DNA from 2 places in the Tepidibacillus sp. LV47 genome. Region 1 is predicted to be linked to the other one. Evidence: a T-box and tRNA genes for the amino acid it is inferred to sense, from the RefSeq annotation. Region 1 holds a T-box; the other holds one or more tRNA genes.

Evidence for each region. A T-box is a leader RNA that pairs with one kind of tRNA and senses whether it is charged. The one in region 1 lies ahead of alaS (alanine--tRNA ligase), so its partner is inferred to be a tRNA-Ala.
Region 2: it has a tRNA-Ala gene. The T-box ahead of alaS (alanine--tRNA ligase) is inferred to sense a tRNA for this amino acid. The anticodon was not compared.

The regions. Positions count from the first base shown of each region.
Region 1 is NZ_JBLWIF010000004.1:72,344-75,773, forward strand. Features, by position in the region: gene ACMW72_RS06545 (AI-2E family transporter) at 1-1,004, shown strand, start outside; T-box leader at 1,060-1,277, shown strand; gene alaS (alanine--tRNA ligase) at 1,332-3,430, shown strand, end outside.
Region 2 is NZ_JBLWIF010000005.1:111,930-115,359, forward strand. Features, by position in the region: gene ACMW72_RS07665 (LL-diaminopimelate aminotransferase) at 1-1,104, opposite strand, end outside; tRNA gene ACMW72_RS07670 (tRNA-Ala) at 1,292-1,367, opposite strand; gene dnaI (primosomal protein DnaI) at 1,428-2,354, opposite strand; gene ACMW72_RS07680 (replication initiation and membrane attachment family protein) at 2,358-3,430, opposite strand, start outside.

The DNA.
Region 1 (3,430 bases):
TTTTATTCTTATTCATGAAGTTAAGTCCGATTTTTGGACAAATTTTCTTTTTTATTAAAAACCTTTTTCTTCCGTTTTTTATCGCACTTATTATTTCCTATCTTCTTCATCCGATCGTAACGCTTCTTCACGATCGCGGAGTACCAAGATCGTTAGCTGTCTTATTAATTTATATCGTGTTTTTTGGCTCTGTTACTATTATTAGTTTAAAAGCATTTCCTCTTCTTGTTACTCAAATCAAAGAATTAGGTGAAAATTTGCCCCAAATTGTAAATCACTTAAAATCTTGGTTAGATGGCTTACGTAATGGTTATCCGATCCCAGATTCGATTCAAAAGGGAATCAATCATTCCATTCAAGGTTGGGAAACGAAACTAACCAATATTTTTTCTCATATGATGGACTTTTTGGGGAATACGATTAGTATCTTATTTACGATTTTTTTAGTTCCTTTTGTTTCCTTTTATATTTTGAAGGATTACAAATTAATTGAAAAAACGGTCATCACGTTTGTGCCAAGAAAAAAAAGAAAGGGAATGATTCGTTTATTAAAAGAAATTGATGAAGCATTGGGGAATTATATTCGGGGACAATTAATCGTTATTACCATCGTTGGCGTTTTCGCTTATATTGGTTATCTGATTATTGACCTTCCCTATCCTTTACTCCTGGCGTTTATCGTTTCAGTTACGGATATCATCCCTTATATTGGGCCATTTATTGGGATGGCTCCCGCTTTGATTGTGGCAATGAGTATTTCCTGGAAAATGGCTATTAGTGTATTGATTGTAAATACCACCATTCAAGCCTTAGAGGGGAATATCATCGCACCACAGGTCGTCGGTCGTAAATTAAATATCCACCCATTGCTGATTATTTTTGCTTTATTGATCGGCGGTGAAGTCGGTGGAATCTTTGGTATGATCTTAGCCGTTCCTATTTTTGCAATTATCAAAGTTATTCTTCAGCATATCTTTGTCTATTTGCGAAAAACAAGGGCATAGAAAATTTGACATTCACATATCCTGCCAAGTATAATGTTGTCAAAATGAATAATAGCGAAATTCGATGAAGGATCGAGTAGATCATAGTCCATCTAAAGAGAGGAAGTTCCTTGGCTGAAAGAACTTCTAGATGAAGGATGATCGAAGGCTAATCCAGAGAAGAATTTTCTCGGCAACAACCGTTATCCTTGATGAGTGACCTACTCTACTCTAAAACAGTAGGTAAACAGGGTGGTACCGCGTAAGTGGAGAAGTAACACTTTCGTCCCTGACTGGGATGAAAGTGTTTTTTCATTTTAACTAAATAGAAAAGGAGGATGATACGCAATGAGAAAAATGAGTTCAGCAGAAATTCGCAAAGCATTTTTAGACTTTTTCGTATCAAAAGGTCATCATGTTGAACCAAGCGCTTCTTTGATTCCTTATGATGATCCTTCTTTACTATGGATAAATAGCGGTGTAGCAACTTTAAAACCTTATTTTGATGGACGGAAGGTACCGGAGAATCCGCGCATTACGAATGCGCAAAAATCAATTCGAACCAACGATATTGAAAATGTTGGGAAAACAGCAAGACACCATACTTTCTTTGAAATGTTGGGCAACTTCTCAATTGGTGATTATTTTAAAAGAGAAGCGATTCATTGGGCATGGGAGTTTTTAACCGATGAGAAGTGGATTGGATTTGATCCTAATCGTTTATCCGTTACAATCCATCCAGATGATGATGAAGCCTATCGGATTTGGCATGATGAGATCGGACTTCCTGATGAAAGGATTATTCGCTTAGAAGATAATTTCTGGGATATAGGGGAGGGCCCAAGTGGACCCAATACAGAAATCTTTTATGACCGTGGGGAAAAATACTGCGATCCTAGCGACCCAGAATGCTATCCAGGTGGAGAAAATGAACGATATCTTGAGATCTGGAATCTGGTATTTTCTCAATATAATCATAATCCAGACGGAAGTTATACACCCTTACCCCAGAAAAATATTGATACAGGAATGGGCTTAGAGAGAATGGCTTCAATCCTTCAAGACGTAGAAACGAATTTTGATACTGATCTATTTCTCCCGATCATCGAGACCGTCGCAAAACAAGCAGGGGTAACATATCACGAAAAAAGAGAAGTGGATGTTGCATTAAAAGTGATTGCTGACCATATTCGTACTATTGTATTTGCAATCGGTGATGGAGCATTACCTTCCAACGAAGGCCGAGGTTACATCATTCGTCGTTTGCTTCGCCGGGCTGTTCGCTATGGCAAGTCGATCGGAATTGAAAAACCTTTCCTCTATTCGCTAACGGGTCTGGTTGGCGAAATAATGAAAGATTACTATCCAGAAATATTAGAGAAGAAAGATTTTATTGAAAAAGTGATTCGAAATGAAGAGGAACGTTTCCACGAGACTCTTTCAGACGGACTAGCTATTTTAGAGGAAATGGTACAAAAGGCAAAACGGGAAAATCGAAACGAATTAACAGGAGAAGAAGCGTTCAAATTATATGATACGTATGGTTTCCCATTGGATTTAACAGAGGATTATGCTGAGGAACAGGGTTTAAAGGTAGATAAAGATGGTTTTGAAGCGCAAATGGAAGTTCAAAGAGAGCGGGCAAGAGCTGCAAGAAATGAAGTCAATAGTATGAAGGTCCAAGGCGGAATTTTAAGAAATCTGAAAGATCCTAGCGAATTTGTAGGATATGATTTATTAACTGTAGAAGGGAAAATTACTCATATCATTGTCGATGATCAATTACGCGAGTATGCTTCTGAAAATGAAGAAGTTCATCTCTTCCTCGATAAAACCCCATTTTATGCTGAAAGTGGGGGACAAATTGCTGACCAAGGCGTAATTAGAGGTCAACATGGAGAATTAATGGAAGTATTGGATGTAACCAAAGCCCCAAATGGGCAGCATCTCCACCACGTGAAGATAGTAAAAGGAATCTTTAAAGTAGGAGATTCAGTCATTGCAGAAGTTGATCGAGAAAAACGTGCCGATATTATTAAGAACCATACTGCAACCCATCTTCTTCATCGGGCATTAAAAGATGTTTTAGGAGAACATGTGAATCAGGCCGGTTCTTTGGTAGCCAACGATCGTCTTCGTTTTGACTTCTCCCATTTTGGTGCCTTAACAGAAGAAGAATTGGTACAAGTTGAGGAAAGAGTGAATCAACAAATTTGGCTGAATCAACCCGTTACGACCATGATTAAACCCCTTGATGAAGCGAAAAAAATGGGAGCAATGGCATTATTTAATGAAAAATATGGTGATGAAGTTCGGGTTGTAAAAGTTGGGGATTATAGCTTAGAATTATGTGGTGGATGCCATGTGCGTAATTCTGCAGAAATTGGAATCTTTAAGATCGTATCCGAGAGCAGTATCGGTGCAGGAATACGCCGAATAGAGGCGGT
Region 2 (3,430 bases), on a different contig from region 1:
AACTAAAGCAATCCGCACATATCCTTCACCTTGAACACCAAAAGCGTTTCCTGGTGTCACAACAACACCCGCTTGGATTAATTCTAAAGCAAATTCCTTAGATCTCCAACCTTTGGGAATTTCTGCCCAAATAAACATCGTAGCAGATGGTTTTTCCACATGCCATCCTAATGAGGACAAACCTTCAACAAGAATATTGCGACGTCTTTCGTAAATTTTCCTATTTTGATGCAAAAACTCAGTTCCACCTTTTAAAGCAGTGGCTGCTGCCTTTTGAATCGGTAAAAAGGTTCCATAATCTAGATTCGATTTCACTTTGGCTATTTCTTCAATCATCTTTTCATTGCCAACAATATAACCGATACGAGCTCCTGCCAGATTAAAACTTTTTGATAAAGAATTAAATTCAATTCCAACTTCTTTTGCTCCTTCGATTTCTAAAAAACTGATTCCTTTTTTTTCGTCAAAAATTAATTCGGAATAAGCAAAATCATGAACGACAATAATCTCATATTTTTTTGCAAATTGAACAACTTCTTCGAAAAATTCTTTTGTCGCTAGAGCAGGAACTGGGTTCCCAGGAAAATTTAAAATCATCATTTTTGCTTTTTTTGCCACGTCTTCAGGAATCTCCCTTAAACATGGCAAAAATTGATTCTCCTTTTTTAGTGGCATTGGATAAAGGGTTGCACTTGCTAGATGAACACCTGCTTCATAAGCCGTATACCCTGGATCTGGAACAAGAATCAAATCACCAGGATCGGCAAAGATCATCGGTAAATGCACCAGCCCATCTTGGGAACCCATGAGTTGCAAAATTTCTTTGCTTGGATCCAATAAAACGGAGAACCTTTTCTCATAATAATGAGCTACCGCTTCATGAAACTCATCCGTGCCCTTTAGTGCATATCCATATTGTGTTGGATCCTTTACTGCATCTGCCAAAACTTCCATTACATAAACAGGCGGCGGTAAGTCAGGACTACCCACACTTAAATCGATCACTTCTAACCCTTGTTCGAGCCGTTGTTTCTTATAAGCAAATAGTTCAGAAAAAACGTTGGTTTGAAACACCCTAACTCTTTCTGATACGGAAATATTCATACCTTCTCCCCCAATGAAACAATACAAAAGTTTCTTTCTTGTTTAAATGATCAAAATATTTACATTAATATTATAAATATTATATTAAAGTTCATGGGAAAACTAGAAAAATCTCATGCAGCAAATTCATTTTTAAATAAAATGGCCTAGCTTCCAAAGGAAACTAGACCACGAATAATCCTATGTATGGTGGAGCATAGGGGGCTCGAACCCCTGACCTCTACGCTGCCAGCGTAGCGCTCTCCCAGCTGAGCTAATGCCCCATCTTTTTGGGACAAAATATAGTATAGCATGTTGGTTTTTCTCACGCAAGATGAGAAATTTTAATTTCCCATCATTCTTCGATTTGGTCCATCTAAAAAATAAGGAATGGTATAATGGCGAATTCTTTCCATAATTCGTTTCGCTTTTAGTTCTTCAATTCCCCCTTTGCTCGAATAGGACAAGTGTTCTTCTAGATCATCATAATTCAGATTAGAGGTATATAAAGTTGGTAATCCTTTTACCATTCTTGCCTGAAGAATAGCACCTAGAATTTCATCTCTCTCCCATTGAGAGATCGTTTCCGCTCCAATGTCATCTAAAATCAGAACCTCAACTTCTTTTAACAATTTCATTTTTTCATTTAATGATTGATCATGGATCGAGTTTTTTATTTCTCGGAAAAAGTCAGGAACGTAAATCATCAATGTGGAAATTCCTTTATCTGCTAATAATCTGGCCGTTGCAGCCATCAAATGGCTTTTTCCCACTCCTAATGGTCCATAGAGATAGATTCCTTTTTGTTTTTTCCCTTCCTGTTGATTGGCGATAAACTTCAACAGTGCTCGAATGACCTCTTGTCTTTCTCCCGTTTTATCCAAATCTTTAAATGAAGCGTTCAAAATATCCTTTGCAATATATTGACTGTGGAATAATTTCTCTTTATAAGTTTGTTCTTCATGTTGAATGAGAAAACGACATTTGGTTAAAGCGGACTGAATTTGCCCAAAGGAAAAAGTTAACTGGGTAAAATGACCTTTCAATAGATTCTGGCAATGGTCAAGTCCCTTACACATCTCACAATGCTTTTTTTCTTCAATATATTGGTATAACTGATTTAAAGCTGGCAGTAAATGCTCTTTTGTTAGTTGTTGTTTGTGAATCATTTCTTCTAATTCTGGATGATGTTCAAAATATTGCAGCCAATTTTGTTTATCTATGAAAAGTTTAGGGAGCATTTCACTTAATACTTGACCTAAATGGTTCATTTTTTACGCTCCTTCCCCTGTTTCCCCCAATTTCCTTAACAATTCCTCAATTTCTTCTTGGGCTTTTGGATCCAATTCTTTTTGAGCTTCACTGCTTCGATTCCCGTGATATTTCTTCTCCTGATTCAAAATGTAATCGGGAACTTTTTCTCTTTTTTCTATTTTCCTTTCCTTGACCGTTTTAATTGAGGAGCTTCCTTTTTTGCTTCCTTCTTTCCATCCCCGATATAACTGATGTTCTTTCTTTGCAATTTGTAATGCTTCCTCAACCGTGGTGATATTTAGTCTTTTCCAATGACCGGCTATCTTCTCCGTTAGTTTCTTTGGTAACTTGTATTGATTGGATAGTAAGACATATTCAATTAAAACATTAACCACCTGATAAGGTAAACCGTAATCGCGAATTAGTCCTTCGATTAAATGAAGATCAGCTTCTGGAATTTTTGCTCCACGCTGATATCGTTTTAATAATTCAATCGGTGAATAATGTTCTAATATCCACATATGCCTTTGCTCTTTATCTTCAATATTTGGTACTTGTCCTTCTTTTGGCGAATGAAGGGTTTTTCCTTTTTCAACAAAGAACATTTCTTTTTGTTCATATTGTAATCTTTCTCTAACACGTTCTCTAAGCAAATCTTCTTGTAATTTTCCGTGTGAATCATAAATATAAGGATCATGTAAAAGGTGAATCAGATCCATTTCCGATAAGTGATAAAGAAAAGCAAGTTCATGAAAAAGTTGAATATTTTCTTGTGAGAAAATATGTTGGTCTTGATATAAATTGCTTGTCATTCCTTTAATAAATTCAATATCTAAATATTGATCTTTGATTGTGATTGTTTTTCTCTGCGAATTTTTTGCAGAAATGGAGGAATAAGGTTTGATGAACTGATCGATCTCTGATTCGGGTGAAATGGTAATCTCAGACCAAAGAATCGAATCAAATACCTCATCAAACGATTTCGTGATCTCTTTCTCAATATATTCTGATGAAGGGGCCGTTTTTTCATCGACGAGAAGTTGTTCCATTAATGCTTGATAGGCATTTTTTCCAATGCGATTTAGTAACATAA